One region of the Gallaecimonas zhanjiangensis genome, then DNA from elsewhere that is predicted to be linked to it. Evidence: predicted binding sites of a transcription regulator. Region 1 holds the regulator's gene; the other holds the start of a gene.
The links. Region 1 encodes ArgR, which controls arginine synthesis, uptake and breakdown. Its sites were predicted from a motif close to ANTGAATAAAAATACANT; they were not measured.
Positions count from the first base shown of each region.

Region 2: a site for ArgR is predicted at 2,817-2,834, ahead of argC (N-acetyl-gamma-glutamyl-phosphate reductase). Genes of this name have one in related genera too.

Region 1 covers NZ_CM172603.1:3,674,148-3,679,916, reverse strand. The annotation lists gene AC22G1_RS17430 (YacL family protein) at 1-333, shown strand, start outside; gene AC22G1_RS17425 (P-II family nitrogen regulator) at 470-808, shown strand; gene amtB (ammonium transporter AmtB) at 848-2,101, shown strand; gene argR (transcriptional regulator ArgR) at 2,146-2,604, opposite strand; gene AC22G1_RS17410 (transporter substrate-binding domain-containing protein) at 2,674-3,492, shown strand; gene mdh (malate dehydrogenase) at 3,615-4,556, shown strand; gene ispB (octaprenyl diphosphate synthase) at 4,653-5,621, opposite strand.
Region 2 covers NZ_CM172603.1:359,122-364,890, reverse strand. The annotation lists gene AC22G1_RS01715 (ornithine carbamoyltransferase) at 1-885, opposite strand; gene argB (acetylglutamate kinase) at 893-1,642, opposite strand; gene argC (N-acetyl-gamma-glutamyl-phosphate reductase) at 1,639-2,655, opposite strand; gene argE (acetylornithine deacetylase) at 2,890-4,032, shown strand; gene AC22G1_RS01695 (TerC family protein) at 4,072-4,821, shown strand; gene AC22G1_RS01690 (2-hydroxyacid dehydrogenase) at 4,818-5,735, shown strand; gene ppc (phosphoenolpyruvate carboxylase) at 5,748-5,769, shown strand, end outside.

The sequences.
Region 1 (5,769 bases):
AACCCTTTTGATGGCCGCCATCAAATTCAAATGGAATACGGCTTCGAGGCCATGGGCCGCTTTATTGAAGACGAGCTGGGTACCGACAAAAGCAAGATCAGCGCTCTTATCGCCCGCCTTCAGCAAGGCCGGGATCTGCGTTTTGAAGGGCATGAGTGGGCGTTGGTTGTCGAGCAGGGCGAGCTGAGCGTGCTGCATCACCGCCTGGACCACAACGAAGTGGACCTAGACCCCGACCTGACCCTGGATGACGCCGATGCCAGCAGCCATTGTGGCCTCGAAGATGGCCTACTGTTGTTACAGGCTTGGTTGGATTTTGTTGCACCACTTTAGTGCATTAGCGTTCCCTGCTGGTGCGTTAATTTCCTCCCTCACCGTACGTTTTTTCCTAATTAATTGATCTTGAATCGCTTTTCCTGTTGGCACGGGCTTTGAAATAGTCCAGCAAAGTCAACAAGGAGGAAAGGCGATGAAAAAGGTCACCGCCATTATCAAGCCCTTCAAACTCGATGACGTCCGTGAAGCCCTGACTGAAGCCGGGGTTCATGGTCTCACCGTGAGCGAAGTGCGCGGCTTCGGCCGCCAACGCGGCCATACCGAGCTGTACCGGGGTGCCGAATACCGTATTGATTTCCTGCCTAAGGTGCAGTTGGACATCCTAGTGACGGCCAGTCAGGTCGATCTGGTGATTGATGCCATCCTCAAGGCGGCCCAAACCGGCAAGGTGGGCGACGGTAAGATCTGGGTGCAAGACCTGGAAACCGTGGTTCGTATCCGCACAGAAGAGCGTGACGAAGACGCCATCTAAGCTCGTCCCCCAAACGAGAATAATTTTTAGGAGAGGATAATGGATCAACCATCAGTACAAATAGCCTACGCGCTCGACACCTTTTACCTGTTGGTATCGGGCGCTTTCGTGATGTGGATGGCAGCCGGTTTCGCCATGCTCGAAGCGGGGCTGGTGCGCGCCAAAAATACCACCGAGATCCTGACCAAAAACGCCGTGCTGTTTGCTGTTGCCTGCGTGATGTACATGATCTGCGGTTACAACATCATGTATCCGGGCGAAGCGGTTAACAGCTTCTGGCCTGGTATCAGCTTCCTTATCGGTGGCGACCACAGTGCGGAGCTGGTACTCAAGGGCGGCGACGATGCCCCGGTTTACTCCCACATGGCCGACTTCTTCTTCCAGGTGGTGTTTGTGGCTACCGCCATGTCGGTGGTGTCCGGCGCCGTGGCCGAACGGATGAAGCTGTGGGTGTTCCTGGCTTTTTCCGTGGTGCTGACCGGCTTTATCTACCCCATTGAAGGTTTCTGGAAATGGGGCGGCGGCTTCCTCGATGCCATGGGCTTTGCCGACTTCGCCGGTTCCGGCGTGGTGCACTTGACCGGCGCTTCTGCGGCCCTGGCTGGTGTGCTGCTGCTGGGTGCCCGCAAAGGCAAATACGGCAAGAACGGCGAGATCAACGCCATTCCCGGTTCCAACCTGCCGCTGGCCACCCTGGGTATGTTTATCCTATGGCTGGGCTGGTTCGGCTTTAACGGTGGCTCGGAGCTGAAAGTCTCCAACATCGAAGAAGCCAACGCCGTGGCCAAGGTATTCGTGAACACCAACATGGCGGCTGCCGGTGGCCTTCTGGCCGCGCTTATCACTGCCAAGCTGCTGTTCGGTAAAGCGGATCTGACCATGGCCATCAACGGCGCCCTGGCCGGCCTGGTTGCCATTACTGCCGAGCCTCTGGCCCCGAGCCCGCTGCTGGCCACCATTATCGGTGTGATTGGCGGTGTGCTGGTGGTGTTCTCTGTTATCGGCCTGGACAAGCTGCGCGTCGACGACCCGGTGGGTGCAATCTCCGTGCACGGTACCGTGGGTATTTGGGGTGTGCTGGCGGTGCCGCTGAGCAACGCCGAAGCCACCTTCAAGGTGCAGCTGATCGGTGCGGTGAGCATCTTCCTGTGGGTATTCGTCACGTCCTTTATCGTCTGGTTCGTCCTCAAGAAAATCATTGGCCTGCGGGTCAGCGAAGAGGAAGAATACGAGGGTGTGGATATGGCCGAATGCGGTATGGAAGCCTACCCCGAGTTCAAGATCAGTAAATAAGCAAAAAGGGCGCCTGAGCGCCCTTTCCTTACGACCTGTCAGGGTTACCTGAACAGGTCGTTGATCATTTTCAGGGTATCCCGAATGTGGCTGATACGGGTGGGGATCACCATGATGGTGTCATCACCCGCTATGGTGCCCATGATGCCGTCGGCCTTGGTAAATGAATCCAACAACCTGGCTATCAGCTGGGCCGAGCCGGGGCTGGTTTGGATGACGATCATCGACTCGTTGTGGTCGATGTCGACAACCAGGTTTTTCAGCTGGCTGCTGGCGGTGGGGACCCCCAATTCGGCGGGCAGGCAATAGACCATTTCCTGGCGGGCATTGCGGGTACGCACTGCGCCGAATTTGGTCAACATGCGGGATACTTTGGATTGGCTGATGTTGTCGAATCCCTGGGCTTGCAAAGCAGAGACTATCTCGCTTTGAGAGCCGCAACGTTCTTCCTTGAGAAGTTGTTTAAAGGATTTGACCAGCGCTTCTTGGTTGCTTTGTGTCATTGTCTTGTCTGCATAATCATGCACAAACGACATGGTAGCATGGGACGCCTGCTTTGGCAGCTTGCATCCATGGGCGTTCGCTGTCAGTCTTGGTGGCAATATTTAGGTAGGGAGCGGTTGTTTAAGGTGATGTGCAAGGCGGTTTGGCTTGGCCTGTTGTACTGCTGCACCTGGGGCCTGGCCGCAGCCGATGAGGTTTCCGGCGCTGGCAGACCACTGGTATTCGGTACCGAGGCAACCTATCCACCCTTCGAATACAGGGACGATGCCGGCCAGTTGGTAGGTATCGATATTGATGTTGCTCATGCCGTATGTGAGTTGCTACAGCGTCCCTGCATCATTATTGAGCACCCCTTCGACAGCCTCCTGGACGAGCTGGAAGATGGTGAACTGGACGCGGTGATCGCCGCCCTGGATATCTCCTCCCGCTACGACAACAGCATCCGTTTTTCAGACCCTTACTACCGCAACAGCGCTGTGTACGTGACCCTGAAAGACGCAACAGATCGTTACGCCAAGTCGGGGTATATCGGGGTGCAAAATGGCTCCAGCCATCAGCAGTACCTGATTGACCAACGCCAGTGGCAGCTGACCAGTTATGACGATCTTAATGGCGCGCTGACCGAGCTGAGGGCAGGGCGGATCTCGGCTATTTTTGTTGATGCCGCTGTTGCCAATGCCTGGCTTTCTGACCCTGCAAACAAAGACTTACGTTTAATGGGTAGCCCTATCCGTGACCTCCGCTACTTCGGCAGGGGCATGGGTATTGCGCTTTCGCGGGGCGAGCGCAGCGATGCCTTGCTCGATGCCATCAACAAGGCCCTTGCCAAGTTGCGCGAAGATAAATCCCTCGATCACATTCTTTCCCATTACCTGCAAGTTCACTGACGTTTACCGCTCCAGACCTCATCGGCACCATAACCGCTGGCTTGGCATAATTGTTTTTTAACCCTTGTTGAGCTAAGGTGCTGCCCACACCTGAACAGGTCAGACACAAGGGAGATAATGCGATGAAAGTAGCCGTACTTGGCGCCGCCGGTGGTATCGGTCAGGCCCTGTCTTTGCTGCTCAAGACCCAACTGCCCGCCGGTTCCGAACTGGCACTGTACGACGTAGCCCCGGTTGTTCCCGGTGTTGCCGTTGATCTGAGCCACATTCCGACCGCCGTTAAGGTCGAAGGCTTTGGGCAGGAAAAACTGGCCGACGCCCTGACTGGCGCCGATGTCGTTCTGATCCCCGCCGGCGTACCTCGTAAGCCTGGCATGGACCGCTCCGATCTTTTCAACGTTAACGCCGGCATCGTTCGCGCTCTGGTAGAATCCATTGCCGACAATTGCCCTAAAGCGTTGGTTGGTATCATCACCAACCCGGTTAACACCACCGTTGCCATCGCTGCCGAAGTGCTCAAAGCCAAAGGCGTTTACGATGCCAAGCGCCTGTTCGGTGTGACTACCTTGGACGTTATCCGCGCCGAGACCTTTATCGGTGAAAAACTGGGTAAAAACCCTGCCGACGTGCACATCAATGTCATTGGTGGCCACTCCGGCGTGACCATCCTGCCGCTGCTGTCTCAAGTAGAAGGCCTGGAACTGTCTGCTGACGAAACCGCTGCCATGACCAAGCGTATTCAAAACGCCGGTACCGAAGTGGTTGAAGCCAAGGCCGGTGGCGGCTCCGCTACCCTGTCCATGGGCCAAGCGGCTGCCCGTTTCGGTCTGTCTCTGATCCGTGGTCTGCAAGGCGAAGCCAACGTAGTTGAGTGCGCCTATGTAGAAGGCGGCTCCGAACACGCCCGTTTCTTTGCTCAGCCGGTACGTCTGGGCAAAAACGGTGTGGAAGAAGTACTGGGCTACGGTGAGCTGTCTGCTTTCGAGCAAGGCGCTCTGGATAGCGCTCTGGCCACCCTCAAGGGTGACATCACCCTGGGTGAAGAATTCGTTACCGGTAAATAAGCCGTACGAATTCAAAAAAGGGAGCCATTGGCTCCCTTTTTTAATGCTGTCAAATCACAAAAAAGGCCCCGAAGGGCCTTTTTCTTTTGCAGCAATTTAGCTTTTGCGTTCTACCGCCACCTTGGCTAGGCCGATCAGCGCTTCCTTGTAGGGGCTGTCGGGAATGGCGGCCAGGGCACTGATGGCCTTGTCCGACTCTTCCAGGGCGCGCTGGTAGGTGTAGTCGAGGGAGCCTAGGCGGCGCATGCAGCCTTGTACCAGCTCCAGTTTGTCACGGCCATCGCCTTGTTCAATGGCTTGGCGGATCATGGCGGACTCTTCGGCGTTACCGTTGTGCATGGCATGGAGCAGCGGCAGGGTGGGCTTACCCTCGGCAAGGTCATCCCCCAGGTTTTTACCCAGTTCGTCGGCGTCTGCTTCGTAATCGAGCAGGTCGTCAATCAACTGGAAGGCGGTACCCAGGTACTTGCCGTAATCACTCATGGCGTCTTCGAGCTCTGGCTGGCCGCTTATCACGGCCGAGAGGCCGGTGGCTGCCTCGAAGAGCTTGGCGGTCTTGGAGTAGATCACCTTCATATAGCGCGCTTCGGTGGTCTCGGGGTCGTTGCAGTTCATCAGCTGCATCACTTCCCCTTCGGCGATGACGTTGGTGGCGTCGGCCAGTACCTGCATCACCTTCATCGAATCCAGCGCCACCATCAGCTGGAAGGCGCGGGTGTAGAGGAAGTCGCCGACCAGCACCGAAGCCTGGTTGCCAAAAAGGGCGTTGGCCGTTTCCCGGCCACGGCGCAGGGTGGACTCGTCCACCACATCGTCATGCAAGAGGGTTGAGGTGTGAATGAACTCAACGAGCGTGGCCAGGCGCACGTGCTTGTCGCCATCGTAGCCCAGGGCCCTGGCTGCCAGGACGGTCAGCATGGGGCGAAGGCGCTTGCCTCCGGCATTGACGATGTAAAAGCCGAGCTGGTTGATGAGGGCCACGTCAGAACTGAGCTGTTGTTGAATGGTCTCGTTGACCGAGTCCATGTCAGTGGCGCAGAGTTGGCGAATTTGGGCGAGATCCATATAAAAAGACGATGGCCGCCAGGCCCTTATATTGTGTGTCAGATGCGGTGATCTTACACTAAAAGCCCGGACGCATGACATAGTCAGTTCGGGTTCAATCTGTTGAGCAATTTTTCTACTTTTTTACGGATGATCGGGTTGCTGTATC
Region 2 (5,769 bases), 1.0 Mb from region 1:
TTAATCCTCTTTAAGAAGCTTCAAATAAACGGCTTTTTGCACGTGCAGGCGGTTCTCGGCCTGGCGCAGCACGATAGATTGCGGGCCCTCGAGCACTTCGGTGGTCACTTCCTTGCCGCGGTAGGCAGGCAGGCAGTGCATGAAGGCCTTGGCCCCGTATTTTTTCATCATCTCGCTGTTCACCTGGTAAGGCAGGAAGGTGCGCAGCACGTCTTCCGGATCCTTGTCGTCCCCCATGGAGACCCAGGTGTCGGTGTAGATGGCATCTACCCCTTCCAAAGCAGCAAGGTCGTCGGTCACGGTAAAGCCGGTGGCTTCAACGATGTCCGCCGCCGGCTCACAGCCTTTGGGAGTGATAATCACCATCTCTACGCCCAACAGCTTGGACAGTATCATCAGCGATTGAGTGACATTATTACCGTCCCCCACATAAGCCAGCTTCACCCCTTCGAGCTTGCCGAACACCTCGTACAGGCTCAGCATGTCGGCCAGGGCCTGGCAGGGATGGTAACGGTCAGACAGGGCATTGATCACCGACACCGATCCTTTGTCCGCCAGCTCATCAATGGTGGTCTGGCTGAAGGTACGGGCCACGATGCAGTCCACCCAGCACGACAGGTTCTGGGCAAAATCCCCCACCGGCTCACGCTTACCCAGGGCGCCATGGTTCTGGTCAAGATAGACCACAAAAGCGCCCAACTGCTGGGCGCCCAGCTCGAAGGTGACCCGGGTGCGCAGGGAGGGCTTTTCAAAAATCATTGCCACCGACTTGCCGGCCAGGGCCTGGGCGTAGTCGGCTGGCTTGGCCTTTACGGTCGCTGCCTTTTGTAAAAGCGCCTTCAGTTCGCCTTCGGTCCAGTCAAAGTCTGTCAATAAGTGTTTCATGTCGTCCTCAGGGTGCGATCTGGGTGCCAAGGGCGGCGTTGCTGATGGACTGGGGGTCACGCCAGGAGGCAAGGCGTACCGCCCGGCCCAGTTTCCCGGCGGCAAACAGCGCCGCGTCCACCTTCACCACCATGCCGCCGTTGATCACCCCGTCGGCCTTGAGGGCAGCAATATCAGCCGCCGTCAACGACGGGATCAGCTGTTTGTTGCCATCAAGCACGCCGGGTACGTCACTGAGCAGCACCAACTCGGCATCCAGAAGTTCGGCCACCTTGGCCGCCGCTTCATCAGCATTGATATTCAAAAGATCCCCGCCTTTGCTGGCCGCAATGGAGCTCACCACCGGGATGAACCCGCCTTGCAGCAACAACGACAGCAGGGTGTCGGAACCTTCGGTGAGTACGCCCACGGCGCCCCACTCTTGCCCGGCCGGTTCGGCAAAGGCGATGCCGTCGGCCAGGGACAGGCCAACAGGTTCACCGCCTAAGGCACGCATCTTGGCGGCCAGGGTTTTGTTGATTTCACCGGCCAGGGTGCCCACCACCAGTGGCAGGCTGGCGGCATCGGTAATGCGCTTGCCGTTGAACTTACGGGGCTCGATACCGGCTTGTTTCAGCACCTGGTCAACCCGGTCACCACCGCCGTGCACCAGCACTACCGGGCGGTCTTTGATGGCCACCAAGGCACTGAGCAGGCTTTCCAGGGCTTGGCCAGCGTCCAGTACGGCGCCACCGATTTTCACTACCAGCGGCTTCATAGGGCCTCCCAACCGTAGCCCGGCAGCGGCCGGAGCTTGAATCCGAAGTGCGTATTTATGCACTCAACTGCCTGGCTTGCCGCGCCTTTGAGCAGGTTGTCGATGGCAGACGACAGCACCACCAAGTTGCGGGTCTCGTCCACCGCCCAGCCGATTTGTGCATAAGGGGTATAGGCCACGTTCTTGATGGCCGGGGATTTTTCCCGAAGATTGCCGGTCAGCTGTACCGACGGATGATTGCCGTAACAGTCGTTGTAGAGCGCGTCCAACTGGCCCTGGGTGGTACCGGCCTTCACCGGCACGGTGATGGTGGCCAGGATGCCGCGGTCAAAGGCGCCCAGGTGCGGGGTAAAAATGAGGTCGCAGCCCAGGTGCTGGGCAATTTCCGGCTGATGGCGATGGCCCAGCACCCCGTAGGCGCTGAGGCTCACCTCACAAAACTGGGTGTGGGGCTTATTGGATTTACCGGCACCGGATACACCGCTGACCGCATTGATAATGGGCAGGCCATCAATAAGGCCCGCTTTCATCAGCGGTTTGAGGGCCAGCAGGCTGGCGGTGGGGTAACAGCCAGGGGCGGCAATCAGGCGGCTTTTTTTGATGGCGTCATCGTTCCAGCCCACCAGGCCGTAAACGGCGCCGGCCAGCAGATCCTTTGAGGGGTGCTCGAAGCCGTACCATTTGGGATAAGCTGAGGCGTCCAGGCGAAAGCCGCCGGACAAGTCCACAATCAGCGCGTCGCTGTGCCTGACCAAATCCGGCACCAGCTCAGCAGAGGCTTCATGGGGGGTGGCCAGCAGGATCACCTGGGCGTCTTTGGCGGCGGCCAGGATGGCTTCGAGGTTGCCGTCTTCAATCACGCCCTTGATGCCCAAAGGCAGCGGCTCACCGGCATTTTTGGAGCCGGCGGAGGCAAAGACATGTCCGAGTTTCAGCTGGGGATGGGAGGTAACCAGTTTGCACAGTTCCTGGCCTGTGTAACCGGCGCCACCAATAATAAGGGTTTTCAACATGGCAACAGCTCTCAAGAATCAATGACACCAAGTCTAGATGAGCAGTAGTGAAGCCTGATGCAACGCGCCTGCTCCCGGGCAGGCTTTAAAAAAGCGGTCCCGGATTCAATGGAATACGCAGTTGTATCGTCGCATCGGTTGAAACATTTTTATCCCTGGATGGTGGATTTTAATTCAATGCTCGATAGACTACCCAAACCTAAATTTTAATGCAACACCACCGGGAATTTATTCATGCAGAAATTACCCTCTCTGGCGCAGATGTTTAACCGGTTGCTGACCCTGCCTTCGGTGTCGGCCACCGATCCGGCGCTGGATACCGGCAACAAGGCGGTGATCGAGCAATTGGCCCAGTGGTGCGAGACTCTGGGCTTTAAGGTGACCTTGCAGCCGGTGGGCCACAACAAGTTGAACCTGTGGGCCGAGCTGGGCAGTGGCCCTGGCGGCCTGCTGCTGGCAGGCCATGCCGACACCGTGCCCTTCGACGAGGGCCGATGGAATAAAAATCCACTGGCAATGACCGAAGCCGACGGCAAATGGTTTGGCCTGGGTGCCACCGACATGAAGGGCTTTTTCGCCCTGGTGCTGGCGGCCCTGGAGGGCATGGATTTAAGCCAACTCAAGGCGCCGCTGCGTATCGCCGCCACCGCCGATGAAGAAACCTCTATGGAAGGGGCCCGCCGCCTGGCCGAGGCTGCCCCGTTCAGCCCGGCCCTGACCCTGGTGGGGGAGCCAACCGAGCTCAAACCCATCGGCCGCCATAAGGGCCATATCAGCGCCGGTATCCGCATTACCGGCAAGAGTGGCCATTCATCAGACCCCGGCGCCGGCCTTAACGCCATGGAGCTGATGCACGGCGTGCTGGGCGATTTGATTGTGCTCAAACAGGAGTTGGCCGAGCGCTACTGCGACCATCACTTCGCGGTGCCCTACCCGACCCTGAACCTCGGCCACATTCACGGCGGCGACAACGCCAACCGCATCTGCGGCTGCTGCGAGCTGCATATCGACATGCGCCCGCTGCCGGGCATGAGCATTCCCGAATTAGAAGGGCTTTTGAAAGAAAAGCTGTCAAATGTAGAAAAAGCACATCCCGGCGCCTTGCAGTGGCAGCACCTGCACGAGCCCTGCCCGGCCTTTGTCAGCCCGGATGGGCCCTGGAAAGACGAAGTCAGCCGGCTGCTGGGCCAACCGGTGGAAACCGCCAACTACGCCACCGAAGCCCCCTTCTTTGCCAGCCTGGGCAGCGAGGTGCTGGTGCTGGGCCCGGGTTCCATCCGCCAGGCCCATCAGCCCGACGAGTTTATGGCCATGGATCAGATAGGCCCGGCCATGGAACTGGTGCAAGGCATGGTCAAGCGGCTGTGTCTCACGTAACATCGGGGAAGCGTTGTCTTTTAACAACAGGTTTACATCATGGAATGGTTAACCGATCCCAGCGCCTGGGCCGCCTTGGCGACCCTAACCCTGCTTGAGATCGTCCTTGGCATCGACAACATCATTTTTATCTCGGTGCTGGTAGGCAGGCTGCCCGAGCAGCAACGGCAAAAGGGGCGCCTGCTTGGCCTGGGATTGGCCATGCTGACCCGCATCCTGTTGCTGCTGAGCCTGTCCTGGGTGATGGGGCTGACCAGCCCCTGGTTTGAAATTGGCGATTTCGCGGTGACCGGTCGCGACAGCATCCTTATTCTCGGCGGGCTATTCCTTATCTGGAAAAGCACCCATGAGATCCACAACAGCCTGGAGGGCGAGCAAGAGAGCCACGAAGCCCCCAAGTCTGCCGCCTTTGCCGCCACCCTGGTGCAAATTGCCATTATCGATATCGTCTTCTCCCTAGACTCGGTGATCACCGCCGTCGGCCTTGCCAACCATATTGAGGTGATGATCATCGCCATCGTGCTGTCGGTAGTGGTTATGATGCTGGCAGCCAAGGCCATCGGCGATTTTGTCGACCGCCACCCCACCATCAAGATGCTGGCCCTGTCGTTTTTGATTCTGGTGGGCTTTACCCTCACCGGCGAAGGCTTTGGCCTGGACATCCCCAAAGGCTACGTGTACTTCGCCATGGCCTTCTCGCTGGGGGTGGAAGTGCTCAATATTCGCGCCCGCAAGGGCCGCCGCAAGGTGGTGCAGCTGCGTAAACGCCAACCCGGTGACGGCGCATGAGCCTGGCACTGGTGCTGCCGGGGCGCGGCGGCGAGGGTTTGGCCAAGCGACTAAAGGCGCTGGATGAGCAGTTGGATATTCAGCTGTGGCCCGATTGCCCCGCTCCCCAGACCGTAGCGTTTGCTGTTGCCTGGCAGCCGCCAGCCGGCGCCTTGGCGCAGTTTCCCAATCTCAAAGTGGTGCAAAGCCTGGGCGCCGGGGTCGACGGCCTGGCCGCCGAGATGCCTTCCGGGGTGACGCTCTGTCGCACCATCAGCCCCAACCTCAAAACCGATATGCGTGATTACGTGCTGCTGGCCATCCTTGCCGAGCAGCGCCAGTGGCAGGCCATGGCCAGCGACCAAGCCAACCAAGATTGGCAGCAGCGCCATTATCGCCGGGGCGGCTGCGTTGGGGTGATGGGCCTTGGGCAATTGGGCGGCTATGTGGCGGGCCAGCTTGCCGGCCTTGGCTTTAGCGTCAAAGGCTGGAGCCGCAGCCCCCGGCAGCTGCCGGGCATCGACTGCTTTAGCGGCGAGGCAGCCCTTGGCGATTTTCTTGCCGGGCTCGACTATCTGGTGTGCCTGCTGCCGCTAACGCCCCAAACCCAGGGGCTGATGAACGGCGCCTTTTTTGCCCGGCTCAATAGCGCCCCTTATCTTATTCATGTTGGGCGCGGCGCCCAGCTTGACGAGCAGGCCCTGCTGGCAGCCCTTGACGGCGGCCAGCTGCGCGGCGCCTGCCTCGATGTGTTTATCCAAGAACCCCTACCCCGCCAGCACCCGTTCTGGCGGCATCCAACCATAACAGTCACTCCCCACAACGCCAGCATCACAAGCGGTAACGATTTGGCCAGGGTGGTCTATCAAAACTATCTTGCAATGCGCCAAGGCACGGCGCTTAACCATGTCGTCAATACGACCCTCGGTTATTGAAGGAGGATTCTCATGGCTGACCAATACGGCGCCC